Regions from separate parts of the Micromonospora sp. NPDC047753 genome, predicted to be linked through region 4. Evidence: riboswitches for the same ligand, from Rfam matches in the RefSeq annotation. Region 4 holds a riboswitch; each other region holds the start of a gene.
What was found. Region 4 has a riboswitch for cobalamin ahead of ABZ749_RS13915 (cobaltochelatase subunit CobN). Riboswitches for the same ligand answer to the same signal wherever they lie in the genome.

Region 1: linked by a shared signal. The riboswitch ahead of ABZ749_RS17360 (ribonucleoside-diphosphate reductase subunit alpha) and the one ahead of ABZ749_RS13915 (cobaltochelatase subunit CobN) in region 4 are both predicted to bind cobalamin.
Region 2: linked by a shared signal. The riboswitch ahead of metE (5-methyltetrahydropteroyltriglutamate--homocysteine S-methyltransferase) and the one ahead of ABZ749_RS13915 (cobaltochelatase subunit CobN) in region 4 are both predicted to bind cobalamin.
Region 3: linked by a shared signal. The riboswitch ahead of ABZ749_RS30670 (prenyltransferase/squalene oxidase repeat-containing protein) and the one ahead of ABZ749_RS13915 (cobaltochelatase subunit CobN) in region 4 are both predicted to bind cobalamin.

What each region holds. Positions count from the first base shown of each region.
Region 1 covers NZ_JBEYSL010000186.1:508-9,349, forward strand. The annotation lists partial or broken gene ABZ749_RS17360 (ribonucleoside-diphosphate reductase subunit alpha) at 1-1,128, opposite strand, end outside; cobalamin riboswitch at 1,320-1,536, opposite strand; gene ABZ749_RS17365 (enolase C-terminal domain-like protein) at 1,969-3,366, shown strand; gene ABZ749_RS17370 (FadR/GntR family transcriptional regulator) at 3,374-4,096, shown strand; gene ABZ749_RS17375 (aldo/keto reductase) at 4,104-5,123, opposite strand; gene ABZ749_RS17380 (ATP-binding cassette domain-containing protein) at 5,120-5,938, opposite strand; gene ABZ749_RS17385 (ABC transporter substrate-binding protein) at 5,938-6,993, opposite strand; gene ABZ749_RS17390 (ABC transporter permease) at 7,034-8,041, opposite strand; gene ABZ749_RS17395 (amidohydrolase family protein) at 8,362-8,842, opposite strand, start outside.
Region 2 covers NZ_JBEYSL010000312.1:599-5,883, reverse strand. The annotation lists gene ABZ749_RS23390 (metalloregulator ArsR/SmtB family transcription factor) at 136-465, shown strand; gene ABZ749_RS23385 (cation transporter) at 465-1,157, shown strand; gene ABZ749_RS23380 (DJ-1/PfpI family protein) at 1,389-2,045, shown strand; partial or broken gene ABZ749_RS23375 (copper resistance protein CopC) at 2,318-2,551, opposite strand; cobalamin riboswitch at 2,960-3,173, shown strand; gene metE (5-methyltetrahydropteroyltriglutamate--homocysteine S-methyltransferase) at 3,290-5,285, shown strand, end outside.
Region 3 covers NZ_JBEYSL010000551.1:81-4,056, forward strand. The annotation lists gene ABZ749_RS30665 (prenyltransferase/squalene oxidase repeat-containing protein) at 39-1,472, opposite strand; cobalamin riboswitch at 1,576-1,698, opposite strand; cobalamin riboswitch at 1,751-1,881, shown strand; partial or broken gene ABZ749_RS30670 (prenyltransferase/squalene oxidase repeat-containing protein) at 2,021-3,976, shown strand, end outside.
Region 4 covers NZ_JBEYSL010000132.1:63-12,601, forward strand. The annotation lists partial or broken gene ABZ749_RS13915 (cobaltochelatase subunit CobN) at 26-1,864, opposite strand; cobalamin riboswitch at 2,144-2,273, opposite strand; gene ABZ749_RS13920 (hypothetical protein) at 2,576-2,911, opposite strand; gene ABZ749_RS13925 (RNA polymerase sigma factor) at 3,032-3,613, shown strand; gene ABZ749_RS13930 (hypothetical protein) at 3,606-4,325, shown strand; gene ABZ749_RS13935 (maleylpyruvate isomerase family mycothiol-dependent enzyme) at 4,322-5,098, opposite strand; gene ABZ749_RS13940 (hypothetical protein) at 5,248-5,754, shown strand; gene ABZ749_RS13945 (hypothetical protein) at 5,785-6,453, shown strand; gene ileS (isoleucine--tRNA ligase) at 6,733-9,879, shown strand; gene ABZ749_RS13955 (aldo/keto reductase) at 9,899-10,795, opposite strand; gene ABZ749_RS13960 (MFS transporter) at 10,869-12,122, opposite strand; gene ABZ749_RS13965 (LacI family DNA-binding transcriptional regulator) at 12,281-12,539, shown strand, end outside.

The sequences.
Region 1 (8,842 bases), on a different contig from region 4:
CTGCCGCACGTAGCGGCCCTGCGCCTCGGCCTGCCGGTACGCGGTGTCGAACCGCTCCCCCCACAGGTCGGGCAGCTCGGGCACCTCGTGCGGGTCGAACAGCGACCACAGCTCGTCGGCCTCGACCCGGCGCATGAACTCGTCCGGCACCCAGTTGGCCAGGTTCAGGTTGTGGGTACGGCGGGCGTCCTCGCCGGTGTTGTCCCGCAGTTGCAGGAACTCCTCGATGTCCGGGTGCCACGGCTCCAGGTAGACGCAGGCAGCGCCCTTGCGTCGGCCACCCTGGTTGACCGCGGCGACGCTCGCGTCCAGCGTGCGCAGCCACGGCACGATCCCGTTGGACTGCCCGTTCGTGCCCCGGATCAGCGCGCCCCGGGAGCGGACCCGGGAGTACGCGATGCCGATGCCCCCGGCGAACTTGGACAGGTTGGCGACCTGGGCGTACCGGGCGTAGATCGAGTCCAGCTCGTCGAGCGGGGAGTCGACCAGGTAGCAGGAGGACATCTGGGTGTGCCGGGTGCCGGAGTTGAACAAGGTCGGTGAGCTGGGCAGGTAGGCCAGGCTGGACATCAGCCGGTAGAAGTCGACCGCCTCGTCCGCCGTCCGGGACAGGCCGCAGGCCACCCGCAGCAGCCAGTACTGCGGGGTCTCCAGCACCAGTCGGCTGATGGGGTGGCGCAACAGGTAGCGGTCGTACACCGTGCGCAGGCCGAAATACTCGAACCGGCGGTCGCCGTCCGGGTCGATGGCGTGGTCGAGCGTCGCGGCGTGTGTGGCGACGAACGCGGCGGTGTCGTCACCGATCAGGCCCTCGGCGTGGCCGACCCGGATCGCCGCGCTGAACGAGGTGATGCCCTGTCGCCGCACCTCCTTGTCGACGTAGCCGGCCAGCAGCCGCGCGGCCAGACGCGAGTACTGCGGCTCCTCACCGATCATCTCGGCGGCGGTCTGGATGGACAGCCGGTCGAGTTCGGCAGTGGTCGCGCCGTCGTAGAGGCCGCTGATGGTGCGGGTGGCCACCCGCAACGGGTCGACGTCGGTCAGGTCGTCGGCCCACCGCTCGACCGCCCGGACGATCTTGTTCACGTCCACGGGTTCGGTGCCGCCGTCGCGCTTGCGGACCTGCATCGGCGTCCGCCGCACTGTCGCGTCGCCGCTGGCCGGGACTACCTCGGTGACTGTCACCACTCGCTCCTCGGAGTTCGAGACCTGGTGGCCCGGACGCGAGGAGACAGACACCGACGGACGCCACGCCGGCCCCGGCGTGGGTCAGGTGGCGTCAGCCGTCCCACGCGGCCTCGGACCGCCGCCCACCCGGGTGGGGTACGCGGCGCGCTGGCAGGTCTTCGGACTCGCGGGCACGACCGGGCTCGCCGGTCTCCTACTGGCCGTCGCTTCCCAGGCCGATGGTGGCCCAGTGCTGATGACGGCTGTCGTTCCCACTCACCGCTGCGGGACAGTCCCGGATTTCCACCGGGTTCCCTGTTGCCTCGACCGCACCGGATGAGCGGCCGAACCAGCTGCGCTCGACACCATATATAGGGACGCAGTCGTTGTCACACCCCACATGTCGGTCTCGGGCGTGTCGGCGGCGATGCGGTGACCACCGTCACCAACCCCCGGGAGCACGCTGCGGCCGACCGACGCCGGGCGCCGGAGACGGGGCTCTGCGCACTGGTGTCGACATTCGACAAAGATTTGACGTATCGAGGCCACGGCACTGGAGACCACGCCCATACGTCGCCGTCGATGCCTCGCGGCGAGCCGGAACATCCAATCACCAGGGTCCGCCGCGCGTGGCACCTTGGCCCGCCAACCGGCATGATCGGAGTCAAGGCGGCTCGACCCGAGAGGGTAAACATCATATGTCTGCACGTCCGAGGTGATCGACAACGTTGACGCGCTGGAGCAGCCCTCCGTATACTCCCAGTGATCATCTGATCTTTAGCCTAGCCGGGCGAGGAGCGCATGCCGCAGATCACTGCCGTCACCGTCGAAGACGTCCGCTTCCCCACCTCCCTGACCGCTGACGGGTCAGACGCCATGAACAAGGACGGCGACTACTCGGCGGCCTACGTCGTCCTGCACACCGACGGCGTCGACGGCGTGGGCGCGCCACTCGCGGGGCACGGCCTGACCTTCACCATCGGACGGGGCAACGACATCGTCGCGGCGGCGGCAGTCCACCAGGCACAGCTCCTCGTGGGCCAGGACGTGGCAACGATGGCAGCGGACATGGGCGCGGTCTACCGCCTGCTCACCTCCGACTCGCAACTGCGGTGGCTCGGCCCCGAGAAGGGCGTCGTCCACCTGTCCCTCGCCGCCGTGTTGAACGCGTCATGGGACCTGGTCGCCCGGGTCGCCGACAAGCCGCTGTGGCGGCTGCTCGTCGACATGACCCCCGAGCAACTCGTCGACATCGCGGACCTGCGCTACCTGTCCGACGCGCTGACCCGCGACGAGGCACTGGCCATCCTGCGGGCCAAGGAGAGCACAAAGGCCGCCCGCCTCGCCGAGCTCGACCGGACCGGCTACCCCGCCTACACCACCTCGGCGGGCTGGCTCGGCTACGGCGACGACAAGCTGCGCCGACTGTGCCAGGAGGCGGTCGACACCGGCTACGGCTACGTCAAGCTCAAGGTGGGCGCCAACCTCGACGACGACATCCGCCGGTGCGCGATCGCACGGGAGATCCTCGGCCCGGATCGCAACCTGATGATCGACGCCAACCAGGTGTGGGACGTCGGTCAGGCCATCGAGTGGGTCACCGCCCTCGCCCGCTTCACGCCACTGTGGATCGAGGAGCCGACCAGCCCCGACGACATCCTGGGCCACGCGGCCGTCCGCCGCGCCGTCGCTCCGATCGGCGTCGCCACCGGCGAACACTGCCACAACCGGGTGATGTTCAAGCAGCTCTTCCAGGCCGAGGCCATCGACTTCTGCCAGCTCGACACCGGCAGGTTGGCCAGCATCAACGAGATCGTCGCCGTGCTGCTGCTCGCCGCGAAGTTCAACGTCCCGGTGTGCCCGCACGCCGGCGGTGTCGGGCTGTGCGAGATGGTCCAACACGTGTCGGTGCTCGACTACGTCGCGATCTCGGGGGACCTCACCAACCGGGTCACCGAGTTCGTCGACCACCTGCACGAACACTTCACCGATCCCTGCATCATCCGCGACACCGGTTCCGGCAGCGGATACGTCCTGCCCGGCCAGCCCGGCTACTCCACCCGGATGCGTCAGGAGTCGGTGGCGCTCTACCGGTTTCCCGACGGCCACTACTGGGCGGCGACAGACCCGACTACCGTGTCATCTCCGGAGGCGGCGTACGTGATCGCGGGTGGGAAGGCCACCCCCGCCGGCCGTTAGGGGAATCATGTCTCGCACGGACGAAGTGGTCAACGGCATCAAACGGATGATCCTCGAAGGGCAGTTCCGGCCCGGGGACCGGTTGCCCATCGAGAAGGACCTCGCCGAGCAGCTCGGTGTCTCGCGAGGTTCCCTGCGCGAGGGGATGTCGGCCCTGTCGATCCTGGGGATCGTCAACATCCGTCAGGGCGACGGCACCTACGTCACCAACCTCGACGCGCCACAGCTGCTGGCCCCGATGAATTTCGTGGTCGACTTCCAGGGCCAGGGCGACCCTCGGCACATCCACACCGTCCGCCGGCTGCTGGAGTGCGAGGCCGCCTGCCTGGCGGCGACCAGGATCACCGACGAGGCCCTGGCCCAGGCGGGTGACCTGCTCGCCGAGGCGGCCCGGTTGGTCGGCCAGTCACCGCCGGACCACGAGCGGATCATGGAGATCGACATCGCCTTTCACCGGATCATCGCGGTGCACGCCGAGAATCCGGTGCTCGTTGGTCTGATCGAAGCCTTCGCCGGGCGCACCATCCGTGGCCGGCTCTGGCGGAGTCTGCACGAGGAGGGCGCGGACCTACGCACCCATGACGAGCACGTGGCGATCCTGAAGGCCCTCGTGGCACGCGACCCGGAACGGGCGCGAACCCGGATGGCCAACCACCTGATCGGTGTGGAGGAGTCGTTGCAGGGGTTACCCGACGACGCTGACGCCAGCATCGAGACGGCCCGGTCGTGACCGACCCTCACGGCTGTACGTCGAGCAGCCCCTCGTCGTACAGCGCCGCCCAGAGCTGCTCCGGGACGTCGACACCAGACCGATGGAGGGTCTCGGTCACCTGGACGTCGTCCCGCATGCCGACAACGGTCGAGACCACGGCCGGGTGACGACGGACGAACGCCAACGCCGCCTGGGGCAGCGTGACGCCGTACGCCTGACAGACCCGTGCTATCCGGCGGGCGTGGTCGATCACCTCCGCCTGCGCCTGCTGGTAGTCGTAGACGGCGTCGGTCGGCGGCATGTCCCGGGCCAGCAGCCCGGAGTTGTAGACACCGGCGACCACCACACCGACGTGGCGGGCCTGCGCGACGGGCAGCAGGTCGGTCAGCGCGCCCTGTTCCATCAGGGTGTACCGGCCGGCGCACATAACCACGTCCACGTCGGTCTCCGCCACGAAGCGGGCCAGCATCGCCGACTGGTTCATTCCCGCCCCGACGGCGCCGATCACGCCCTGCTCCCGCAGCTCCACCAGGGCCGGGATCGCCTCGTTCGCGGCCTGCTGCCAGTGCTCGTCGGGGTCATGCAGATACACCACGTCGATCCGGTCCAGGCCGGTGCGCCGAAGGCTCGCCTCCAGCGAACGGCGGACGCCGTCGCGGCTGAAGTCCCAGACCCGGCGGTGATCGGCGGGAACGTCGAACCCTTCCGGATCCCGCTGGTGCGCCGTCTCCGGTGACGGCACGAGCAGCCGGCCGACCTTCGTCGACACCACGTACTCGGCGCGGGGGCGGGAGCGCAGGGCCGCGCCCAGGCGTCGTTCGGACAGGCCCAGCCCGTAGTGCGGTGCCGTGTCGAAGTATCGGATGCCGCCTGCCCACGCGGTGTCCACGGCGGCGGCGAACTGCTCGTCGGACGTCGCCCGGTAGAGATTGCCGCCCTGGGAGGCGCCGAAGCCCAGTGGGCTCAGCCGCAGCGGCGGTGCAGCGCCGCCGCGGCTCGTCGGACCCGCGGGACCGCGGGCGCCTCCCTGGACGGCGGCCCTCACCGCTCGTCCCGACCCACGCTGGTGCTGCCGGTCATCGCGGCGACCAGATCGTCGGTGGTGGCCTCGTCGGCGCGGAGCTGGGCCGCGCGCCGGCCGAGGCGCAGCACCTCGACCCGATCGGCGATCTCGAGGACCTGCGGCATGTTGTGGCTCACCAGCACCACCGACATGCCGGCGTCGCGGGCCCGCCGGACGACATCGAGCACCCGTCCGGTCTGGACCACCCCCAGGGCCGCGGTGGGCTCGTCGAGGATGACCACGTTGGTCGCCCAGATGATGGCCCGGGCCACCGCCACGCACTGCCGCTGCCCACCGGACAGCATCGCGATGGGGGTGGTGACCCGGGGGATCCGTACGCCCAGTTCGTCCAGCGCGGCGGCGGCGCCGTGGCGCATGGCGCGCTTGTCCAGCAGCCCGAGCCGGCCGAGTGGTCCGGAGCGAAGGATCTCCCGGCCGAGATACAGGTTGGCGGCCACGCTGAGGTCGTCGGCGACGGCGAGGTCCTGGTAGACGGTCTCCACCCCTGCCCGTCGGGCGTCGACCGGGGTGGAGAACTGGACCGGACGGCCGCCGACCCGGATCTCGCCCTCGTCCGGCGGGTGCACACCGGACAGGGTCTTGATCAGGGTGCTCTTGCCGGCGCCGTTGTCGCCGATCAGCGCGACGACCTCACCGCGGCGGACCGTGAAGTCGGCGCCGCGCAACGCCTCGACGTGCCCGAACCGCTTGACGATGCCGCGGGCTTCGAGGACCGGCGGCTCCGCGTCGGTGGGTTGCTGGTCGCTGGTCGGGGTGGCCGTGGGGTTCACGCCCATCACTGCACCGGCGGGTTGGCGCAGCTGGGCTCGAGCACCGCCTTGATCTCCGCCGAGTCGATGTTCTCCTTGGTGACGAAGGTGACGCCGGTGTCGGCCGACGCCAGCGGCGCCTTGTCCCGAAGGTGCTTGACCATCTTGTCGACGCCGAAGTAGCCCATCTTGAACGGGTTCTGCACGACCAGCGCCGAGATCTGGCCGTTGCGTACCCCGGCGATCTCGTCCGGGGCGGCGTCCCACCCGATGATGACCACCTTGCCGGACTTGCCGGCGGCCTGGATGGCCTGCGCGGCACCGAGCACGCTCGGCTCGTTGGCCGCGAAGACACCCTTCAGGTTGGGGTTGGCGGTGAGGATGTTCTCGGTGACCCGTCGGGCCTCGTTGACGTCACTCTTGCTCGGCTGTTGGCCGACCAGCTTCAGGTTGGGGTACTGGGCGAGGCCGGCCTTGAAGCCGTCGACCCGCTCGGTGTTGGTCTGCGATCCGGGCTGGAACTCGACCAGCGCCACCTCGTGGTTGCCGGGGCCGAGTTCGGTGGCGAGCAGCTTGGCCGCCTCGGTCGCCGACGCACGGTTGTCGGTGGCGAAGAGGGGCACGTTCGACGGCTGCGGGCTGGTGCCAGAGTCGATCATGGCGACCGGGATGTTGGCGCTGAGCGCCTTGTCGGTCGCCGGTGCCAGCGCGCTGGAGTCGGTCGCCGCGTAGACGATGCCGTCGACCTTCTTGGTGACGAAGTTCTGGATCAGGTTGACCTGGCCCTCGACGTCGGTCTCGGCGGTCACCCCGTCCCACTGGACGGTGACGTCCCCCGCGCGCTGCGCGGCGCACTCGGCGCCCGCCTTGACGGTGTTCCAGTAGTCGGCGCCGACCGCCTTGGGTACGACGGCGAGCTTCAACGGGCCGCTCGCGTCCTTGGCCGCACTGTCGCCGCCGCCGTCGCGAACCTCGACCCCGCCGCAGGCGCTGAGCAGGGCGGTCGCCGCGGCCGCGGCCAGGATCGCCTGCACGCGCAGGAGTCGTCCTCGCGTCCGCCGGCTGGTGGTGGTGTGTGCCATGGTGTGTGTCCTTCCTCGTTCGGACTCTCGGAATGGCATGTCAACCCCGTGATTCCAGCCGCCGGCGGCGGTACTGGTCGAAGTAGACGGCGGCCCAGATGATCACGCCGACGATCACCTGCTGGTAGTGGATGCTGATGTCGAGCAGGACGGCGCCGTTGCGGACCAGGGCGATGAGGAACGCGCCGATGATGGTCCCGACGATCCGGCCCTGCCCGCCGAACAGGCTGGCTCCGCCGATGACGGCGGCGGCGATGACGTCGAGTTCCAGCGAGATCCCGTAGTTGGGCTGGCCGGAGTTGACCCGGGACGCGGCGATCATGCCGCCGAGCCCGACCAGCACGCCGGCCAGCACGTACACCCCGGTCAGGTGCCGCCCGACCCGGATGCCGGAGCGGCGTGCCGCCTCCAGATTGGAGCCCATGGCGTAGGTGTACTGACCGAAGCGGGTCTGGGAGAGCAGGAAGGCGACCCCGACGGCGACCAGGACGGTGATCACCACGGCGAACGGAATGCCGAGGATCTGCCCGTTGCCGAGCAGTTGGAAGGACCGGGGAAGGCCATAGACGCCGACGGCGCCGGTGATGATGAAGACCAGGCCGCGGCCCACGGACATGGTCCCCAACGTCGCGATGAACGGCGGAATCCGGGCCACCGTCACCAGCAGCCCGTTCAACAGCCCGGCCAGCGCGCCGACGCCGATCGCGACCGCCGTCGCCGCCCAGAGCGAGAAGCCGAGGTCGCGTACGACCATCGCGCCCAACACGCCGGCGAGCGCGGCGACCGACCCCACGGACAGGTCGATGCCCTTCGTGATGATGACCATCGTCTGGGCGGTGGCGATGATGGCGATCACCGCCGTCTGGGCCCCGATGTTGAAGAGGTTGTCCGCTGTCAGGAAGTAGGGGCTCGCGAAGGTCAGGGCGATGAACAGGACGACCAACGCGGTGGCGGCGGTGAACTCGGAGACGGCGTGGGAGATCCGTTCCCGGAACCAGTCGCTGAGTTCGCCGCGCTGTGTGCCGGCGGTTGCCTCGACGCTACTCATCGTCGGACCTGACCTCCCCAAGCGTGGTGCCGGCGTCCGACGGGGACCCGCCGACGAGCCGAACGTCTGTGAGCGACCGACCCCGCTCGGCCGGCGGTGCGGCGAGGTGCGCGCACAACCTTGGAGATAGGTCGGATGATTCCCGCGATCAGGCGTTACCTTGCCACGCATTCACGTATGTTGCCAAGGTCTTGCGGGCATGTTTTGCCATCGTTACCTGTGCCACCGAAGCCATACGTCTGACCAAATCGACACCGACTGCCGCCGCTAGCATGTTATCGATAACATCCTATGTCCCCAGGCCGAAGGGCGCTGCCGTCTCAGGACGGGGCCAGCCGGTAGAAACGGCCGGCGGTCCGGCGCCAGATCGCGGCCCGCTCGTCGTCGGAGAGCGGGTCCAGCAGGTCACCGAGGACGGCGACCCAGCGGGTGTACGAGGTGGCGAGCAGGCACACCGGCCAGTCCGAGCCGAACATCAGCCGATCCGGCCCGAACACGTCAAGGGCGTGCTCGACCGCGGGCCGCAGGTCGGCAGCGGTCCAGGACCCACCGTCCACTTCGGTCACGAGGCCGGAGAGCTTCGCCGTGGTGTTGGACTCGGCCGCGAGCGCCCGCAGGTCGCGGTGCCAATCACCGAGTTCGGCGCGTCCGAGCGGGGGCTTGCCGAGGTGGTCCAGGACGAACCGCACCTGGGGCAGGTCGCGGACGAGCCGGACGGCCGCCGGCAGCTGACGGTGGCGCACCAGGAGGTCGAAGGCGAGACCCGCGGCACCGACCGCGGCTATGCCGCGCCGCACCTCG
Region 2 (5,285 bases), on a different contig from region 4:
CGCTGGCGCTGGTGTAAAGAGAGGTGGGCCGTACGCCGTTGAGACCCAGCGCCAGACGCAATGCCGGGTCGGCAGCCGCGGAGGAACTAATAGTTCAGCATCACATTAATTCAGGAGCTGGTGTATTGTCGGGTCGTGGAGACGCTGACGCATGGGCAGGTACTGGCCCGCTTTGGTCACGCCTTGTCCGACCCGGTCCGGGCTCGGCTCCTGCTCGCGCTGCGCGAAGGCCCTGGCTATCCGGCAAACCTCGCCGAACTATTGGGCACGAGCAGGCAGAACCTGTCCAACCACCTGGCGTGTCTGCGAGGCTGCGGCCTGGTCGTCGCCATACCCGAGGGTCGACGCTCTCGCTACGAACTCGCCGACGCGCGCCTCGCGCACGCCCTGGGTGATCTCCTCGGTCTCGCCCTTGCGGTCGACCCGGCCGCCTGCCCGAGCACCGAGGCCGAGGGCTGCTGCTGATGAGCCTGCCGCACATCTCGCTGACCGCGGCTCCGCCGCCGTCTCGACGGGCGGTGCTGATCCGCCGGGTGCGGCTGTTCGTGGCCGCGACCATCACCTACAACCTCATCGAAGCGGCCGTGGCGATCAGTGCCGGGACGATCGCATCGTCGACCGCGCTGATCGGCTTCGGCCTCGACTCGATCATCGAGGTCGCCTCCGCCGCCGCGGTGGCGTGGCAGTTCTCCGGCCCGAACCATGAACGCCGTGAACGCACCGCGCTGCGCATCATCGCGATCTCGTTCTTCGCCCTCGCCGGCTACGTCGGCATCGAGTCCGTGCGCGCGCTGCTCGGCACCGACCGCCCCGAGCACTCCACGATTGGCCTGCTCCTCGCGGCCGTATCGCTGGCGGTCATGCCGATCCTGTCCGCCGCGCAACGCCGCGCCGGCCGCGAACTCGGCTCCGCCTCCGCGGTCGCCGACTCGAAACAGACCCTGCTGTGCACCTACCTGTCCGCCGTTGTGCTCCTCGGGTTGGCCGTCAACTCGCTGTTCGGCTGGTGGTGGGCCGACCCAGCCGCCGCGCTGACCATCGCCGCCGTCGCGATCAAGGAAGGCCGCGAAGCCTGGCGCGGCGACACCTGCTGCACCCCCACCACAGTGGTAGACGACTCCACTGCACCCGGCTGCGCCGACGGCTGCTGCACCTAACGTGACGACTGGGGCGGGCGCGCCCCGGCGCAGCGCTGGATGAAGGCCCGGAAAGAGCAACGCCTGGTGGTGATTGACGACGGCCCCCGCCGGCGATCACGGAGGCTGGCCTGGTGCCAACAACGTCAGGAACTTTCCCTCCTCCGCCCCCGACTATTCAGATATTGACGGTTATCAGAGGGGTTGCTGGTGAGACGACGGGCAGTGTTGACGGGCGGTGCCGCCGCGAGCGTGGGCACGCTGATCGGCGGGCAGGCGACTGCGGCCACCCCGCGCGATGCGAAAGGGCCTCTGCGGGTACGCATTGTCATGTTCGACGGCGTTGAGGAGCAGGACTTCATCGCGCCGCAGGAAGTGTTCTCGCTGGCCGGGTGGTACAGCAGCAGAAAGATCGACACCGGCTACATGGTGCTCGGCAGGCCTCGCGTCATCACCGCCGCATTCGGCACTCGCGTGACGATCGACCGCGGCTGGCGGCCCGAGGAGGCGGATCTGATCGTCGTACCCGGTGGCGGTCGTCCCGGAGAGCCCGGCATCTGGGCGGAGATCAACAATGGGGCGCTCCCGAAGGCGCTCGCGACGGCACGCCGCCCGGGTCTCACCATCTCGTCACTCTGCACCGGCGCGATCATTCTTGCCGCGGCCGGACTGGTCACCGGCCGTCCCTGCACCACTCACACGGTTGCCAAGAAAGAGTTGGCCGCGCGCGGTGGCGTTGTCAAGAACGCGCGCGTCGTCGACGACGGCGACCTGGTCACCGCCGCCGGCATCACGTCCGGCTTGGATCTGGCGCTGCACCTCGTCGCGCGCGAGCTCAACGCGGACGTCGCTGTCCAGGTCGAAGAGGCCCTTGAATACCAGGCACGGGGCACGGTCTGGACCCGGTGAGGCATTGACGTGGGCCGAGCGCCGGCGTCACCGCTAGTGGTCTGTCTGGGTTGCGGTGTCTCGGCCGCGTTTGATGCCCGCTTCGCTGCCGCCGGTTCCGTCAGCGGCGGCGCAGGACGATCACGTTGTCGGTCACCTCGGCGGACTCGCCGCTCGGGCCGGTCGCGGTGCGGGTGCGGGCCTCGCAGATGACGGTCTGCCAGTGGGACGGCGACCGACAGGTAGCTCACCGAGTACTGACCTTTGGCGGGCAGATGCGCGAGGGCCACCACCGCCGGGAAACCCGTCGTGTACTCGCGAGGCTCGAACTGGCCGTTGACCAGGAAGTACTCCCGTACCGGCTTGTCCAGCGGCTTGGGCTCCCCGTACGTCCAGCCGTTGTCGACCCGGCTGCCGCCCGGGGCGGTGATGGTGAAGTACGCGTTGGCGGCGTCCTTCTCGGTGAAGTACAGCCGCACCGTCGTCAACGGCTCGTTCACAGTGGCGCCGGCCACCGGTGTGGACATGGCGAGGGTCCCGTGAGCCGCGGCCGGCGGAGCGGACGCGAGCAGTGTGACCGCCGAGGCGAGGACGAGCGCGAGCAGGCCCGAGACCATGCGGCCAGGAGACTGAGGGAGACGACGCATCTGAATATCCTCACCGCGGTGAGGCTTTTCGCAAAAGGTCGCGATCTTTTTCCTCAGGTAGCAAAAGTTGGATACGCTGCGGTTCCAGCCCTGTGTCACACATGTGAAAGGCTGTGCCGTCGTCGAGGCGGGGCGGAGTCCTCAACGAGCGTTCGTGTCCGGGTGGACGCGGGTCTCGGTCGCATCGAGGGGCTCAGAGGGTTCGCCCTGGCATGAGGTGGAGGCGCGCCGCGACGTCGTTGGTCCCGCAGGGCGGACATGCCAAGCCCAAATCGCGTACGGAGCCCTAGGATGGACAACGGTGTTGGTTCGCCGTGGCCTGAATGGTCGTGGCGTCGTAAGAGGGAACCCGGTGCGAGACCGGGACTGCCCCGCAGCGGTGAGTGGGAACGACCGCCGTCATCAAGCACTGGGCCGCGAGGTCTGGGAAGCGACGGCCAGTAGGCGACCGAACAGGTCACGCCCGCGAGTCCGAAGACCTGCCAGCGCCGCGCATGCCAGCCGGTGTGCGCCGCCGATGGTCTCTCGGGACGGCCGGGGCGGAAGCCGGTACGCATCCGTACCCCTTCCTTCCCTGCTGTGGCGCGAGTCCTCGGCCGCTTCGAGGGAAGGACCCCCATGAACACCGCATTCGGTCAGAGCACCGTGCTCGGTTATCCGCGCATCGGCGGCAACCGTGAGTTGAAGAAGGCCGTGGAGGCCTACTGGGCGGGTCACATCGACGCGGAGGAGTTGGAGACCACCGGCACCGCGCTACGGGGTGAGGTCTGGCGGGCGCTGCGCGACGCAGGTCTGGACGCGATTCCGTCCAACACGTTCTCCTACTACGACCACGTGCTCGACACCGCCGTGGCCGTCGGCGCCATCCCGCAACGCTTCACCCGCCTCGGCCTGTCCGAGCTGAACACCTACTTCGCGATGGCCCGCGGCGTCGACGCCGAGCCGGCACTGGAGCTCACCAAGTGGTTCGACACGAACTACCACTATCTGGTGCCGGAGGTCGGCGCCGACACCGTCTTCGCGGCGAACCCCGCGAAGGCGTTGCGCGAGTACCGCGAAGCCCGTGACCTCGGCATCGAGAGCCGCCCGGTGCTGGTCGGACCGGCCACGTTCCTACTGCTGTCCAAGCCCGCCGACGGGGGCGGGCAACCGTTTGACCGGTTGGCGGACCTCATCGACGTGTACGCCGACATCCTGGGGACGCTCGCCGACGCCGGAGTGCGGTGGGTGCAGCTGGACGAGCCCGCCTACGTGAGCGACCGCAGCGAGGCTGAGATCGCCGCGCTCCGCGACGCGTACACCCGGTTGGGCGCCGTGCAGCAGCGGCCGAGGATCTTCGTCGCCACCTACTTCGGGGAGCTCGGTGGCGCACTGCCCGCTCTGCTGGACACGCCCGTCGAGGCGATCGGCCTGGACCTGGTCGCCGGGCCCGGCAACCTGCAGCGGCTCGCTGGCGCGGGGCAGTTGCGTGGCAAGACGATCGTCGCCGGGCTTGTCGACGGCCGCAACGTCTGGCGCACCGACGTGCGAGCGGCGATCAGCGCCGGCGCGGCGGTGACCGGGCTCGCCGACCACGTCGCGGTGTCCACATCGTGCTCGCTGCTGCACGTGCCGGTGGACCTGTCCGTCGACACCGCGCTCGATCCGGACCTGCGCCACCGGTTGGCCTTCGCCCGGCAGAAGGTCGACGAGGTCGTCCTGCTGGGTCGGGCGCTGCGCAACGGCACCACGACCCTGCCCGCGCCGCTTGCGTCGGCCCCGCCGGGATGGCATGACGACGGTGTGCGAGGGCGCCTCGCCGCGCTGCGCGGGGTGGACCGGCAGCGCGGCGCCTACCCGCAACGCGCTGCCGCGCAGCAGGCGAGGCTGAGTCTGCCGGCGCTGCCAACGACCACGATTGGCTCGTTCCCACAGACCGACGAGCTGCGCAAGGCCCGCGCCGCGTACCGGGCTGGGCGACTCGACGAGACGGGTTACCAACAGCGGATGCGAGCTGAGGTCGAGCGGGTCATCCGTCTTCAGGAGAGGTTGGGTCTCGACGTGCTGGTGCACGGCGAGCCGGAACGCAACGACATGGTCCAGTACTTCGGCGAGCAGTTGAGCGGGTTCGCCGCCACCGAGCACGGCTGGGTGCAGTCCTACGGCTCCCGCTGCGTACGCCCGCCGATCATCTACGGCGATGTCACCCGCAAGGCACCCATGACCGTCGGTTGGTCCACCTACGCCCAGTCGTTGACCGACAAGCCGGTCAAGGGGATGCTCACCGGTCCGGTGACGATCCTGGCCTGGTCGTTCGTCCGCGCCGACCAGCCGCTCGGCGACACCGCCGATCAGGTCGCGCTCGCCTTGCGCGACGAGTGCCGCGACCTCGAAGCCGCGGGCATCCGGGTGATCCAGGTCGACGAGCCGGCCCTGCGCGAGACGCTGCCGTTGCGCAAGGCCGACCGGAATGCCTACCTGGACTGGGCGGTCGGCGCGTTCCGTCTGGCGACCTCCGGCGTCGCCGACGGCACCCAGATCCACACCCATCTGTGCTACTCGGAGTTCGGCGAGGTCATCACCGCCATCGACGCTCTCGACGCCGACGTCACCAGCATCGAGGCGTCCCGTTCGA
Region 3 (3,976 bases), on a different contig from region 4:
GCGATCGGACCGCCGCTGGTCGCACCATTACTGGACGGTCAGGCGCCGTAGCGCAGGTAGAGGGTGTCGCCGACGGTCACGGTCGTGCCGCGGGTCGCGGTGGCCAGGGTGCCGCCGTCCCTGGACACCTTCCAGGTGGAGGAGCCGCTGTTGGCCAGGCCGTTGATCGAGGTGATGGTGCCGGTGCCGCTGGTGGGGATGCGGGCGGTGACACAGCCGCTGGGGGTGGCGGACCCGATGGCGGCGTCCAGCACGGCGCCGAGGGTGGTGGTGGCGGCGGTCGGCGTCAGAGTGACCGCGCAGGGCTTGATGGTGCCGCTGCCGTTGTCGATGATCACGGCGAGTCGGCTGGCGGTGCCGGCGGTGAATCCGCTCGCCGCGACCCAGGTGGGCGCCCCGGCGGTGACCGGGGTCGGGGGAACGGCGGTGTAGCCCGCGCCGGCCAGGGCCCGCACCGCGTCGATCGAGGCGTACGCCGACGGAGTGGTGTTGGTGGGCAGGTACTTGAACCCGCCGCCGGTCAGCTGCTGAGCGCGCAGGAAGTCGATCGGGGTCTTACCGGCGGTGGTGGTGAAGTCGGTGCCCTGGCTTGGGATGCCACAGGCGTTCAGCCCGGAGACCGCCCAGGCGTTGGAGTCGGTGTTGACGCCGAACATCGAGGTGAAGGCGCCGGAGGCGTTGACGAGCTTGCCCTTGAGGAAGTTCTTCGCCTGGACGATGTCGGTGTCGGTGTTGGGCACCCCGGCGACGCAGAGGGCGGCCATGGCGGCGCCGGTCATGTCGATGTCACTGGCGGCGGCGAGTTGGGTGGGGTTGCCCTCGGCCTGGCTGAAGGTCCAGCCGCCGTCGTTGTGCTGGTTGTTGCGGATCCGGGTGACCGACAGGTTGAGCAGCGCCTGCGGTACGCGGGCGGCACCGGTCTGGGTCTTCGCGCCGGCCAGGGCGAGGGTGGCGAAGACGGTGCCGTTGACGTTGGCCGGCGGGCCGTAGTAGCCGGCCGAGCCGGTCTGCCAGTAGGCGATGGTGTCGGCGATCAGGTTGCGGGCGGGGGAGACCCGGGCGGGGTCGATGCCGGCCGCGTAGGCGTTCAGGACGCCGCGCTCGTAGTCGGTGACGACGGGGGAGGTGCTCGGCCAGGACGCGGCGGAGAGGTGGTTGCGGTAGACGGTGCGGGCGTTCTTGGTCGTGTCGCCGGAGGGGTAGACGTCCACGGCCGCGACACCGGCGGGGGCGAACGCGCTGAACGCCCATTCGTTCGACAGCCCGCCGCTGGCGTAGCTTCCGTCTGCGGCCTGCAGGGTGCGCAGGTAGGCGACGCCGTTGGTCTTGGCGGTGGCGATCTGCGCCGCCGTCGAGGTCGCGGCGGCCGGTGCGGCACCGGTCGCGACCGCGACGACAGCGGCGATCAGCGCGGCGGCGGGAACCGTCGCGAGACGTCTCCGGCGACTGCCGGGGGAAAGGCGCGAGGACATCGGGTCTCCTTGGGGTACGGGGCACGACTGCCTCGACCCGGGGCCCAGCGGGAGAGCCGGCGGAGCGGGGCGGGCCGGCCGCAGGACGCGTGGGACGGATACCGCAGGTGCTGCGTCACCACGTGGGTAGTCGGGCTCGGGACGGCCAACCGTCCTCACCGTTGCGCGTCAGCCCCGGATTCCCACCGGGTTCCCCCACGCGATGACGCGGTCACGGTATGGGAGGAAGCCCCTACCGCGCGCTGTTAGGTAGATGACACGCCCTCGCGTTGACGAGGTGGTCGCGGTTGTGGTCCGATGACCGCGATCCAGCAGTCAGGGGAAGCCGGTCAAAGTCCGGCGCTGGCCCGCAGCCGTAGGTCCCGTTTCGGGACGAGTCGGATTACCTGGCTGGATAGTGCACCGCAGCGCCGTCGAGGTACACGGCGCGGAGCAAGATTTCCGAGACTTGTCCTCGGGGTCCGCGTCCGCGCCTGCGCCGCTAGCCCCTTGAGAGAGTCGCCATGTCTCCACTGGTCAGTCGAACGTCGCGGACTTCCGCGCCGTGGTTGGCGTTTGTCGCCGCGGTGACGCTCGGCGCGTTGGCACTGGTGGTGCCGACCCGTGCGGCGATCGCCGATCCGCTTGAGTCCTGCACCCCGACCCAGGGCGCCATCGTCGCGGTCGATTTCGGCGCGTGGGGCGGGCCGCTGCTGCGGGGCTGCGACGTCACTCCGACCACCGGCCTGGACCTGCTGCACGAGGCGGGTTTCACCACGACCGGCACCGCTCACGACGGCCCGGGTTTCATCTGCCGGATCGGCTCACCCGCCTTCGAGTCCGGTGCCGAACGCCCGGCGCCGGCCGACGAGGCGTGCCAGTTGACGCCGCCGGCGACGGCCTACTGGTCCTACTGGATCGCCCCGGCCGGGCAGGAGCACTGGACCTACAGTCCACTCGGCGCGATGTCCCAGCGGCCCGGCCCGGGTGAGGTCGAGGCGTGGGTCTTCGGCGGCACCGACATCGGCGGCGCCACCGGGGCGCCGAGCTTCACCCCCGCGTCGGTGCGCGCGAGCGGCCCGACTCCGACCGCGACCCCGACTCCGACCCCGACCGGGACGCCCGCACCGGCGCGCCCGACGGAAGCGCAGGTCAAGGCGGTTGCGAGTTACCTCGTGGGGCAGCTCGCCGACGGCGACCACGTCGACAACGGTTTCGTTGACTACTACCGGACCGTCGCCGTCGCCATCGCCCTGGCCGGGACCGGTGGGCAGGACCAGACCCTCACGAAGGTCGTCGACTACCTGCGGGCACACGTCGACGCCGCCATCTTCCCGAACGGTGGCACCGCCGCACCCCACATCGCCAACGTCGCCAACCTCGCGCTGTTGACCACGATCACCGGCGGCAATCCGCGCGCGTTCGGAGGTCGTGACCTGATCGCCACGCTCACCGACCGGGTGTGCGCCGCGACCGACGTCGACGCCGGCTGTGCCGCCGCTGGTGACTTCGCCGGATCGAGCGATCCCCTGACCCACGCGACCGCCCTGCTCGCGCTCAAGCGGGCCGGCGTCACCCCGCCGGCCGCGACCGTCACCCGACTGACCGAGCAGCAGTGCGCGACCGGAGCCTTCGCCGGTGTATGGCGCAGCCCCACCGACGCCTGTGATCCAGACCTCGCGGCCACGACCCTGGCCGTCCTGGCGCTGCACACGCTCGGCGCGACGCACGATGCCGCGCTCGGTTCGGCCAAGGCGTTCCTGACCGGCGCGCAGGAGACCGACGGCGGTTACCAGCCGTACACCGGCGCGGGGGTCACCGACACCTACTCCACCGGGTACGCCGCGCAGGCCCTCGCCGTGCTGGGTGTCGCCGACCGGGCTGCCACCGCCACCGGTTTCCTGGTCGGGCGGATCGTCACCGGCGGTGGGCTCAACCCCGACCCGAGCAACCCGGACGCTGACCTTGCCGCCACCGGCGCGGCGGCGCTCGCACTGGCCGGCAAGAACCTGGCCACCCTGGGTGAGACGCCGCCGCCGGCCGGACCGCGACCCGATCTGGTCAAGGGGGTGTCCTACCTCGTCGCGCCGACCAATCTGGTCGACGGCAGGTACTACGAGTCGTTCCCCGGCTTCCCCGACTTCGGGTTGAGCATCGACGGCGCGTACGCCCTGGCCGCCACGGGCGGGAACGACGCCAAGCTGCGGGCGATCGTCGAGTTCCTGCGCGGCGGCGGCGCTGTCGGTGACGGCGGGTTCACCGTCGACTCGTGGCTCGGCATCGGCACCGACTACGCCGCCGGCGGCGCGATCGGCAAGGTCGCCCTCCTCGCCCAGGTCACCGGCTACGACCCACGGTCCTTCGGTGGACACGATTTGATCGCCGCGCTGGGTGACGTGACCTGCGCCAAGCTCGACGAGCAGGCCGGCTGCGCCGGGGCCGGCAACTACCGGTACGCCACCTCGGTGTTCGGGCAGTCGCTGGGCATCATCGCGCAGCTCCGTGCCGGACAGGGCGACGCGGCC
Region 4 (12,539 bases):
ATGGGACGACACGTGCACCCAACTAGTCCCAGATCTGCGCCCGTACGGTGGGCACCTTGGCCGGGTCGAGGGCCTGCACCGTCGCGTACTCGTCGAGCAGTTGTTCCAGTTTGGCCAGGTCGCCGTAGGTCTCGGCGCGGGCCATCGGCGGGACCAGGTGGTCGACGACCACGGCGTGCGCCCGCCGCTTGGCCTGGGTGCCCTCGCCGGGGTCGTTGACGATGAACGGGTACACCAGCGGCAGGTCGCCGAGGACCGCGTCGGGCGCGCAGTCGGCGGAAAGGCCGAGGCCCTTGCCGGGCAGCCACTCCAGGGTGCCGTGCTTGCCCAGGTGCACCACGGCGTCCGCGCCGAAGCCGCCGTCCGCGACCGGCGCGGTCAGCCAGCGGTACGCGGCCAGGTAGTGGTGACTCGGCGGCAGGTCCGGGTCGTGGTAGATGGCGATCGGGTTCTCCCCGAAGCCGCGGGGCGGCTGGATCAGCAGCACCACGTTGCCGAAGCGCAGCCCGGCGAGCACGATGTCTCCGCCCTCGGTGTACAGCTCGCCCGGCGGCTCACCCCAGTGCTCCCGCATCCGCTCGCGCAGTTCGGCCGGCACCTGGTCGAACCACCGCTGGTACGTCGGCCCCGGTATCCGTGCCTCGGCCGCTGCCAACTGCTCCGGGGTGAGCCACTCCACGTCGTGACCACCGGCGGCGATCAGCGCGTGGATCAGCGCGTCGCCGTCGTCGGGCGGCGGCGCGTCACCCAGGTCGTAGCCGGCCTCGGCCAACGCGGCGAACAGCCGGACCGCCGACGCCGGGGTGTCCAACCCGACGGCGTTGCCGACCCGGGAGTGCTTGGTGGGGTACGAGCTGAGCACCACGGCGACCCGCTTGTCGGCGTGCGGCACGTACCGCAGCCGGGCGTGGCGTACCGCGATCCCGGCGACCCGGGCGGCCCGCTCGGGATCGGCGGCGTAGACCGAGAGCCCGTCCGCGTCGATCTGCTTGAACGAGAACGGCACCGTGACGATCCGGCCGTCGAACTCGGGGATGGCCACCTGCATGGCGGCGTCCAACGGGGACAGGCCGGCGTCGCTGTCGGCCCACTGTGCGCGGGTGCTGGTGAGGCAGAGCGCCTGGATGACCGGCACGTCCAGGGCGGCCAGGGCGCCGACGTCCCAGGCGTCCTCGTCGCCGCCACCGGAGGCGTCGGCGGCGACCGCGCCGCCGGCCGCGAGCACCGTGACCAGCAGCGCGTCACAGCGGGCGAAGAGCCCGAGTGGTCCGGCGCCCGCGGTCAACCCGCGCAGCGAGCCGCAGAAGATCGGCAGCGGGTTGCCGCCGGCCTGGCGGACCGCGTCCGCGAGCACGTCGACGAATCCGGTGTTGCCGGCGAGGGCGTGCGCCCGGTAGAAGACGATTCCCACTGTGGGCCGGTCCGGGTCGGCGGGGTGGTCGCCGTGCACGCCGTACGCCGGGGTGGGCGCGGGTGCGGCGAACCCCTCGCCGGTGAGCAGCACCGTGTCGGAGAGGAACCGGGCCAACTGTCCGAGGTTGTCCGGGCCGCCCTCCACGAGGTACGCCAGCGACTGGGTGACGACCCCGGACGGCACTGTGGAGATGGCCATCAGCTCGGCGTCGGGCAGCGCCTCACCGCCGAGCACGACAGTCGGCACGCCGGTGGCGAGCACCGCGGCGAGGCCGTCCGGCCACGCCTGTCGACCGCCGAGCAGGCGTACGACGACGAGGGCGACCCCGTCGAGCAGGGCGGGCACCTCCTCGGCGGCGACTCGGGCGGGGTTGGCCAACCGGTAGTCGGCACCGCTGGCGCGGGCGGCCAGCAGGTCGGTGTCGGCGGTGGACAGCAGCAGGATGCGCACGGCAGGCTCCGGAGAGTGACGCCCTGGCCGCTACGGAGGCGACCGGGGCGATGCGGGTGGGTACGGCGTCAGCCGGTACGACGGCCAGAGCGAACGGCGCGCCGACGCATGGGTCGGGGCCGGTCAGCGCCGGGCGATCAGCTCAGCGGTGCCGGTGTCCGGTGTCCTTGGAATGCACTGCCTGGAATGCGAGACGACGAAAGTCGTCGATGAATGAGACGCCGTGCGTCATCGGGTCCTCCTCGGGTGTCCACGCCCTGGGGTACATCCCGACGGCCGAAGTATCCTGGCTTCCGGATCGACGCTCTCCCCCGGCCTTCCAACCGCAGACACACGGCCGTGACTCACGAGGGGGGATCGCTCCCCGGTGACAGTGGCGGGACCGCGTCGGATTCGCACCGACTTCCTTCACTGCCGTCAGGCCGCGAATGCTGCCACACGGCCGCGCCGCCGGTCAACGCGGACCCCACCGCCACCCGACCACGCTCACCGCATCGACCTGCGAAAATATCGGCGCGCGGGTGATGCCTCCCGTCGCGATGGCGGGCTGGGCAAATTGTTGGTCGGCCTCGCGGACTGGCCCGTGGCAGGGGGCGGAGTGGTCACGCGGCCCCTTTGGAGCTGATGTCGTAGACGATTCAGAAGCCTCGGCTCGCGGTCCGCGCCTCGTCAGACGCCACGCGCGACAACCGACACCGGTCGACGCCCCGATCAACGGGCGTGGCGTTCCGGGTGCGCTCGGCTCCAGGTCCGCATCCGTTCCGGGTAGCCGGTGCGCCCGGCCTCGTACAGCGGCACCGCGTGCTTGCGGGCGATGGCCCCGGCCGCGCGGGGCGTTCCGGTACGGCGGCGGATCCACTCGCCGTCGTGGGCGATCGCCACCACAGTGGTGTCCGTCGCCGTGGTCTCCGGCTCCAGGTAGAACTCCACCCCTCGCCGGCTGGCGACGAACGCCTCCAGCGCCGCGAGATCCTCGCGGGTCGCCTCCCGGTCCAGCTTCGTCGGGGTCGCCTCGGCACCCCGTGACCGGCGACTGAACCAGCTCATGACCAGCCCCTCTCCTCGACACCTCTCCCAGTGCACCACCAAATCCTGGCAATACGCTGCACGGCGGATGGGAAAAACCTGACCCGCGCCGGGTGGAACCCGCGGCGGGTGGGCGGTGTCATGAGTGTGATCCGAACGGAGGCTCCCCTGGACGACGAGACGCTCGTCACCCGCGCTCGGGCAGGTGACCTGGAGGCGTACGACCTCCTGGTCACCCGGCACACCGCGTCCGCGTACCGGACCGCGGTGCTGCTCGGCGCGGGCTCGGACTCCGAGGACGTCATCCAGGAGGCGTTTGTGAAGGCGTACCGGAAGCTGTCCCGTTACCGGGGTGACGCGTCCTTCCGGTCGTGGCTGCTCGCGATCGTCGCGAACGAGACCCGCAACCTGCACCGCTCCCGTGGCCGGCGCGACGGGCTCGTCCTGCGGGCGGCGGCAGCGGACCCGAGGTCTGAGATCGCCGAGGACGACGCGGTCGCCGCGGTCCTCGCCGGGGAGCGCCGGAGGTCGCTGGTGCAGGCGCTGCGGCAACTGCCAACACGGGACCGCGAGGTCATCGTCTGCCGGTTCTTCCTCGATCTCACCGAGGAGGAGACGGTGTCGGCTCTGGGCTGGCCCCGGGGCACAGTGAAGTCGCGTACGTCCCGGGCGCTGGCGAAGCTCCGCGGCCTGCTCGACAGTGCGGAGGTCCGGCATGGGTGACCTCGAACGGGAACTGCGCGACCTGTCCGCCTGGCTGGAAACCCCCGATCCGCCCGACGTGACCGCCCGTGTCCGCGTACGACTGGGCGCGACCCCGCCCCGGCGGCGCCGGTGGCGGTCACTCGCCGCGGTGGCGCTCGTCGCCCTGCTGGTCGCGCTGTTGCCGCCGACGCGGGCCGCGATCGCCGACGCCGTCACGGGGCTGCTGCGCTTCGCCGGGGTCAGCATCGCCACCTCACCCGCCCCGATGCCGCCCGGCGGCACCGCGTCGCCGTTGCCCGGGCAGCGGACCGTCGCCCTGGCCGAGGCCCAGCGGGCGGTGCGGTTTCCGATCCGCCTGCCGGCGAAGCTGGGCACGCCCGAACAGGTACTGGTCGCCGACCCGGACGCCACTGGCCGCTACCGGGTGGCGACGCTGCTCTACGACGGGGGCGCGCTGCGCGTCGACGCGTTCGACGGCCACCTCGACCTGGCCTTCCACAAGGAGATCACCCCGCCGGGCGCGAACTGGGTCCAGGTGAACGGCGACTTCGCCGTCTGGGTTGACGGCCCACACGTGTTGTCCTACGTGGACCGGGCGGGTGGGATCCGCAGGGAGACCGCTCGACTTGCCGCCTCGACCCTGATCTGGCAGGACAACGACGTGAGTTACCGGCTGGAGGGGGCCCTCACCAAGGCCGAGGCGATCGAGGTCGCGCGCTCACTGGGCTAGTGCGCGTTCGGGTCCCAGTCCGCGAGCTGCTCCATCGGCTTGGTGTCGCCGGTGGTTTCCACGACGTCGAGCGGGACGCGCTCGTAGAAGTAGAGGACCATTTCGCTCGCCGTGCCTCGCATCGCCATGTCGCCCGGCTCCGCGTCGGCGGCGAGGTCGTCGCAGCGGACGCCGTCGGCGTTGAGGGTCAGGCGCCAGGAGCGGCCCTCGGTCGTGTGCAGGTCGATGGTCGCCGGCTCGAACGGCCAGGGGACGGTCGTCGCCGCCACTGTCGTCAGGAACTCGTCGACGCCCTCGACCGCGACGTCCGTCGGCAGCGGCTGTGCCGCCCCCTGGGTGAGCTGCACGTCGTAGGTGTGGACGGCCAGTTCCTGGACCTGGTGCCGGGCCACGGCTCCGCTGGTCTCCGGGGCCTGCGAGTGGCCCCACCAGGTCCAGCAGCCGCGGTCCGGGCCGGCCTCGCGCATGGCGTCGAGCATCAGCTCGGTCGACTCGGCGAGCCAGGCGTCGAGGGCTTCGCGGTTGCGGGGCGCGGTCGGGGCGCCCTTCGGGTCCGTCCTCGTCGGGGGCTCGGCGCCCGGGCCTGCCGCGACGATGGTGGCCTGGCGGCGGCGGCCGTCGCCGAGGTGCTGCGCCAGTTCGCGCAGCGTCCAGTCCGGGCAGGTCGGGACCTGGGCGTCAAGGTCGGGGGCGGACGCGATCGCGGCGCGGAACGCCGCCGAGCGGTCTTCGATCAGCCGCAGGACCTCAGGGAACTCCACAGTGTTCGGCACCCCGGATGTGTATCACTGCGCTCCGCCCGCCGGATAGTGAATTTGCCGGCCCAGGACGCGTTCGGCTCCGCCGAGCACCAGGAACCTTGTGGGCCTGGGCGGTGTCGGAAGGGTGCGACGAGTCGTCGACGCGTACCGGAAGGAGCGAAATGATTTCCTGGGGCAGGTTGATGCTGGCATCCTCGGTGGTTCTGCTGGCGGGGTGCACGACCACGACCAGCGGGGCGGCGCCGACGGCGGGGGAAGCCACCACGGCGCGCACCGCGCCCGCCTGCGCGGCGCGGGTCGAGACGGGGTCGCTGCCGGACTGGGCGGACGCCGGGTTCAGCGGGGACGCGCGGGTTCCGCACGTCTTCGGCGCGAAGGGTGACATCGTCGCGGTGCTGTTCGCCCACCCACTGCGGCAGGTCCGGACGGACGGGTCGAACAACAAGATCCTGTGGGTGGCGCGCGCCGCCACGACCTCCCCCGACCCGACCGCGCCGGCGACCCTGGAGATCACCGCGAGGCTGGACGGCACCGACACCCGGGTGATCCGGGAGGTTCCCGGTGGCCCCGGTCCGTCGATCATCGACCTGCCCGAGGCCGGCTGCTGGCGCCTCGACCTGCGCTGGTCCGGGCACACCGACACGATGGACCTGGTCTACGCCCCCTGAGCCAGCGCCGGGCCACCTAGGCTGCCTGACGTGCAGGAGGACGAACGGGTGGCGGCGGCGGCCCGCAACAACGCCGACTGGTGCGACATCGTCTGCGGCAGCCAGGGGTTGGCCGGCCGTACCGACGCCGACGCCTGGTGGGTCCCCCACCGTTCGCCGCAGTGGTACCCGGACGCGGTCACCCTACGGCCGGGCGTCGACGCCGAGGCCCTGCTGGCCCGGATCGACGCCGGGCCCGGCGCGTCGGTGAAGGACAGCTTCGCCGACCTCGACCTGTCCGGGTACGGGTTCCGGGTGCTCTTCGACGCGCAGTGGATCCACCGGCCACCGTCTGCACCACCTGTCGACACACCGCTGGCCCCGGTCACCACACCCGACGAGTTGGCGGCCTGGGCGGCGGCCCACGGCGGCGAAGATCTGTTCCGCCCCGCGCTCCTGGCTGACCCCCGCGTACGGGTGCTCGCCCGCCACGACGACCGGGGTGTGGTCACCGGTGGAGCGGTGCTCAGCGGCGACGGCCCGTACGGCGTTTCCAACCTGTTCGCCCGCGTCGACACCTCCCGGGCCATCTGGCGCGCGGTGTGTGCCACAGTGCCCGGCGCGCCGCTGGTCGGCTACGAGAGCACGCCGGAACTGGCGCCGGCGCTCTCCGCTGGTTTCACCACCACCGGCCCTCTCCGCATCTGGCTGCACGGCTAGCGCTCCGGCCACGGGCCCAGCGCACGGACAGCTATGCTGCTTGGCATCGGCACCGATCCGGCCATCACCGGGGAGCCTCCGGAAGAACGGGCAGTTCGACCGCCCCGGTAGAACCGGACGTAGCGGCACGTCACGTCGAGAAATTGAGCGGCGCCTGCACCGTCGAGGCGCAAGCGGGGTGGTACCGCGGAGTCCTGGCCATACGCCCGGCGCTTCGTCCCCGCGTGGGCAGTGAGCTGATGCCCCCGCGAGCGGACGTGAAGTGTAGGGAGAACGTCGGTGCCGGACGGTCCGTCGAAGTCGCCATTCGTGCCACTGCCCACCAAGATCGACCTTGGCGGGATGGACCGTGCGGTCATCGAGTGGTGGCAGGCCAACAACGTGTTCAACCGGAGTCTGGAGCAGACGGCCGACGGCCCGCCGTGGGTGTTCTACGAGGGCCCGCCGACCGCCAACGGCACGCCGGGCACCCACCACATCGAGGCGAGGGTCTTCAAGGACCTCTTTCCCCGGTACCGGACGATGCGGGGCTTCTCGGTGCCGCGCCGTGCCGGGTGGGACTGCCACGGCCTGCCCGTCGAGCTCGCGGTGGAGAAGGAACTGGGGCTCAGCGGCAAGGCCGACATCGAGAGGATGGGCGTCGCGGAGTTCAACGCCCTGTGCCGCACCTCGGTGCTGCGGCACGTCGACGAGTTCGTCCAGCTCAGCGAGCGTATGGGTTACTGGATCGACCTGGAGCATCCGTACCAGACCATGTCCCCGGAGTACGTGGACAGCGTCTGGTGGTCACTGAAGCAGATCCACGACGGCGGGCGGCTGGTGGAGGACTTCCGGGTCGCGCCGTACTGCACCCGCGACGGCACGACCCTGTCCGACCACGAGGTGGCGCAGGGGTACGAGACCGTCACCGACCCTTCCGTGTACGTGCGGTTTCCGGTGCGCGGGGACGTGGTCGGACACAGCGGCGTCGACCTGCTGATCTGGACCACCACCCCGTGGACCCTGGTGTCCAACACCGCCGTCGCCGTACACCCCGGGGTGACGTACGCCCTCGCCCGCACCGGGCAGGGCACGTTCGTCGTCGCCGAACCGCTGGCCCGGCGGGTCCTCGGCGACGAGGCGGAGATCCTGGCGACCGTACCCGGGTCGGCCCTGGAAGGACTGCGGTACGAGCGGCCGTTCGACCTGGTCGACATCCCGGACGCGCACCTCGTGGTCCTCGCGGAGTACGTCACGACCGAGGACGGCACCGGCCTGGTCCACCAGGCGCCGGCATTCGGCGCGGACGACCTCGCCGTCTGCCGCGCGTACGGGTTGCCGCTGGTCAACCCGGTCGCCCCGAACGGGCGGTTCAACGACGGCATCGACCTGGTCGGTGGGGTGTTCTTCAAGGACGCCGACGCGTTGCTGATCGACCGTCTCAGGCAGTCTGGTCGGTTGTTCCGGCACGAACCGTTCGAGCACCCCTACCCGCACTGCTGGCGGTGCCACACGCCGCTGATGTACTACGCGCAGCCGTCCTGGTACATCCGGACTACCGAGGTCCGCGACGAGCTGACGCGGGAGAACGACAACACCAACTGGTTCCCGGAGCACATCAAACACGGCCGCTACGGCGACTGGCTGAAGAACAACATCGACTGGGCGGTGTCCCGTTCCCGGTACTGGGGCACCCCGCTGCCGCTGTGGCGATGCCCGGACAACCACGTGACCGCTGTCGGTTCCCGTACGGAGCTCGGGGAGCTGGCCGGCGCCGACCTGTCCGAGCTGGATCCGCACCGCCCGTACGTCGACGAGATCACCTTCGCCTGCCCGGACTGCGGCCGGACCGCCACCCGGGTCCCGGAGGTGATCGACGCCTGGTACGACTCCGGGGCCATGCCGTTCGCGTCGTTGGGCTACCCCCACGTGCCGGGTAGCAGGGAGATCTTCGAGCGCACCTACCCGGCCCAGTACATCTGCGAGGCGATCGACCAGACGCGGGGGTGGTTCTACACGCTGATGGCGGTGGGCACGCTGGTCTTCGACCGGTCCCCGTACGAGAACGTCGTCTGCCTCGGGCACATCCTGGCCGAGGACGGCCGCAAGATGAGCAAACACCTGGGCAACATCCTGCTGCCGATCCCGTTGATGGACACCCACGGCGCCGACGCGGTGCGCTGGTTCATGGCGTGCTCCGGCTCACCGTGGTCGCCACGCCGGATCGGGCCCGCCCCACTCGACGAGATCGTCCGCAAGGTGTTGATGACCTACTGGAACACAGCGGCGTTCTTCTCCCTCTACGCGGCGAACTCGACGTGGGCGCCGCAACTGGCGCAGCCGGTCGCCCAGCGGCCGGTGTTGGACCGGTGGATCGTCGGCGAGGTCCACGCCCTCGCGGCCGCCGTGGACGAACGGATGCAGAACTACGACACGGCGCGCGCCGGCCGGCTGCTCGCCGACTTCATCGACGACCTGTCGAACTGGTACGTGCGGCGGTCGCGGCAGCGCTTCTGGGAGGGCGACCCCGACGCCCTCACCACCCTGTACGAGTGCATCGACATTCTCACGCGGCTACTGGCGCCCTTCGTTCCCTTCGTCACGGAGCAGGTGTGGCAGCAGGTCGTCCGGCCGGGTGCCGCGACGGCCGCGGAGTCGGTACACCTGGCGACCTGGCCAACCCCCGACACCACACTGATCAGTACGGAGTTGTCGGCCCAGGTGGCCACGGCGCGGGCGTTGGCCGAGGCGGGACGGTCCGCGCGTAAGGCGAGCAGTCTGCGGATCCGTCAGCCGTTGAGCCGGGCGCTCGTGGGCCTGCCGGCCGGCACCGTTCTCCCGCAGGCGTTGCTGGACGACATCGGCGACGAGTTGAACGTCAAGGTCCTCCAGCCGCTCGACGCCCAGAGCGGGGTCATCGACGTGCGGGTCAAAGCGAACTTCCGGACCCTGGGCCGCCGGTTCGGCAACCGCACCCAGCGCGTCGCGACGGCGATTGCCGCCGTGGCCCCCCGCGACCTGGTCGACGGCGTCCGGGCGAACGGGACGTACCCGCTGTCGGTCGACGGTACGCAGGTCGAGGTGGGCCTGGACGACATCCTGATCACGGAGGTGCCGCGCACCGGTTGGGTCGTGGAGTCCCAGCGCGGCGCGACGATCGCGTTGGACACCGAGATCACCCCCGAACTGGCAGCCGAGGGCGTCGCACGCGACGTCGTCCGTATCGTTCAGCAGGCCCGCCGCGACGCCGACTTCGAGGTGGCCGACCGGATCACGGTGTCGATCGCCGCGTCCGCCGAGGTGGCGGCGGCGATATCCACGCATCAGAAGCTCATCGCGCACGAGACCCTCGCGCTCAGGCTGACCGTGGTGGACGCGTTGTCGGAGGGTTTCTCCGGCACCGTGGGCAACGGCTACGAGATCGTCGTACACGTCGTGCGGGCCTGAGCGGTGGCCGGGTGGCCGGTCAACCGAGCCGGGTCAGGTCCTCCGGGGTCAGGCGCAGGGCACCGGCCGCCACGTTCTGCGCCAGGTGGTCCGGGTTGGCGGTGCCGGGGATGGCCAGCACGTGGGGGCCCTGGTGCAGGGTCCAGCCGAGGCGTACCTGCTGCGGGGTGACGCCGTGCGCGCGGGCGACCGCCTCGACGGCCTCGCCCTGCGTGGTGCTCGCGCCCGCCTCCCGCCCGGTGCCGACCAGCGCGAAGAACGGCACGTAGGCGATGCCCCGCTCACCGCAGAGCCGGACGAACGCGTCCTGCTCCCGGTAGGCGTCCACCCCGTAGTTGTTCTGCACGCAGACCACCGGCGCGATGCCCGTCACCTCGTCCAGCTGTTCCGGCCGGACGTTGGAGAGCCCGAGGTGCCGGATCAGCCCGGCGGCCCGCAGCTCGGCGAGCGCGCCGAACCGGTCGGCCACCGGCACCGCACCCGGCCCTCGGCCGAGGCGCAGGTTCACCACGTCGAGCTGGTCGCGGCCGAGCCGGCGAAGGTTCTCCTCCACCTGGGCCCGCAACTGCGCCGGGGTGAACGCCTCGGTGAAGCCCGCCTCCGGGTCGTACCCGAAACCGACCTTGGTGGCGATCACCAGGTCCTCCGGGTACGGGGCGAGCGCCGCGCGGATCAGCTCGGTGGCGTAGCGGGCCGGGCCGGTGCCGACACGTAGGGTGCCGCCGGGCGAGACGTAGAACGCGGCGGTGTCGATGTGGTTGACGCCCAGCTCCACGGCGCGGCGCAGCAGGGCGACGGCCCGGTCAGGGTCGGGGTTCGCGGTGATCCGCATGGAGCCGAAGCCCATCCGGCGCACGGTGCGGTCGCCCAGGGTCCAGGTGCCCGCCGCAGCGGCGGTGATCTCGTCGGTTGGCATCGGGCGACCCTAACCAGCTCGGGTACGTGACGCAGTCGGCCACGCACCCGATACCGCCCGACGGCGGAGTGGGTTAGTTTTTAATGGCAGATGAAACCGCGTGCGGCGGGCGCAGCACCGGCACCAGCAGCAGGGTCGGCAGCAGCAGCAACGGCACCGCCAGCAACGCGCGCAGGGTGCCGACCTCGTCGCCGACCAGCCCCAGCAACGGCGGGCCACCGAGGAACGCGGTGTAGCCGATCACCGCGACCACGCTCACCCGCACCGCCGCGTGCGCCTCGTCGTCGGCCGCCGCGCTCATCCCGACCGGGAAGCCCAGCGACGCGCCCAGGCCCCACAACGCGACGCCGATGACAGCCACCGGCCCGGAGCCCGCCAGCACCGCCAGGCCGGCGCCGACGACGGCGAGACAGATGGTGCCGCTGAGCACCGGCACCCGACCCCACCGGTCCAGCGCGATGGTGCCGACGGTGCGTCCGACGGTCATGCCGACCACGAAGACCGCGAAGACCGCCGCGCCGGCGGCCTCGCTCAGCTCCCGTCCATCGATGAACGCCACGGCCAGCCAGTCGTTGGCGGCACCCTCGGTGAACGCCGCCACCAGCACGAACAGCCCGATCAGCAGGGTGCGCGGCTCCCGCCAGGCGGCGAGCTGAGCCCGGCGGCGGGCAGCCGGGGTGGCGTCCGCCGGGTCGCCGGTGTGATCGCTGCCCACGGGCAGGAACGTCCGGGCGGCGAGCGCGGTGCCGGTCAACACGACAACCGCCACAGCGACGAGATGCGCGCCGACCGACACGTCGAACCGGGCCGCCCCGGCGCCCAGCGCCGCTCCGGCCACCGAGCCGAGGCTCCACCCGGCGTGGAACCGGGGCATGATCGTACGAGCCAGCCGCCGTTCCACCGCCGCGCCCTCGACGTTCATCGCCACGTCGCAGGCGCCGGAGCCGTAGCCGAGGGCGACGAGTCCCAGGGCGACGATGGCGAACGACCCGGTCATCGTGGCGCCCAGGCCCGCCACGGTCAGGCCGACCGCGACCACCGCGGTGGCGAGGGTGACGGTGCGGGCCGCGCCGAGACGCTGGGCGAGCAGGCCGGCGGTGGGCATGGCGAGCAACGCGCCGACGCTCATCGCCAGCAGCAGCAACCCGAGTCGGCCGGCGGAGAGGTCCAACGCCTCCCGGACCGCCGGAACGCGGGAGAACCAGCTACCCACGGCCAGCCCGTTGAGGGTGAAGGTGACAGCGACGCCATTGCGGGCGAGCCGCACCGTCCGCAGGGTCGGCGACGCGGTTTCCGGGGCTAACGGGCGACTGGTGGGGGCGCTCACGAGGGTAAGTCCTCTTTCTCGGGGTGATCTCCTGGCACGATCGCACACCTGAGAGCGCTACCACCACAACCGGGCACCGCCCCTTACCGCTGCTGGACCGGCCGGGGCATGATGGGCAGGCGTTGGTCCGACCGGACGGGCCGCCGCAGGAGGCGACGATGACGACAGCGGCACACCGACCGGCCACTCTTGAGGACGTGGCCCGGGTCGCCGGGGTGTCCCGGTCCACCGCGTCGCGGGTGATCGCCGGCACGGGGTTCGCCTCGCCGGCCGCCCGGAAACAGGTCACGGCCGCCGTCGACCAGCTCGGCTACGTGCCCAACCCGGCCGCGCGGGCGCTGGTCCACGGCCGAGGCGGCGTACGCCTGGTCGTGGCCGTTCTGGGCACCAGCGCCGCCGTGCTGGACGACCCGTACG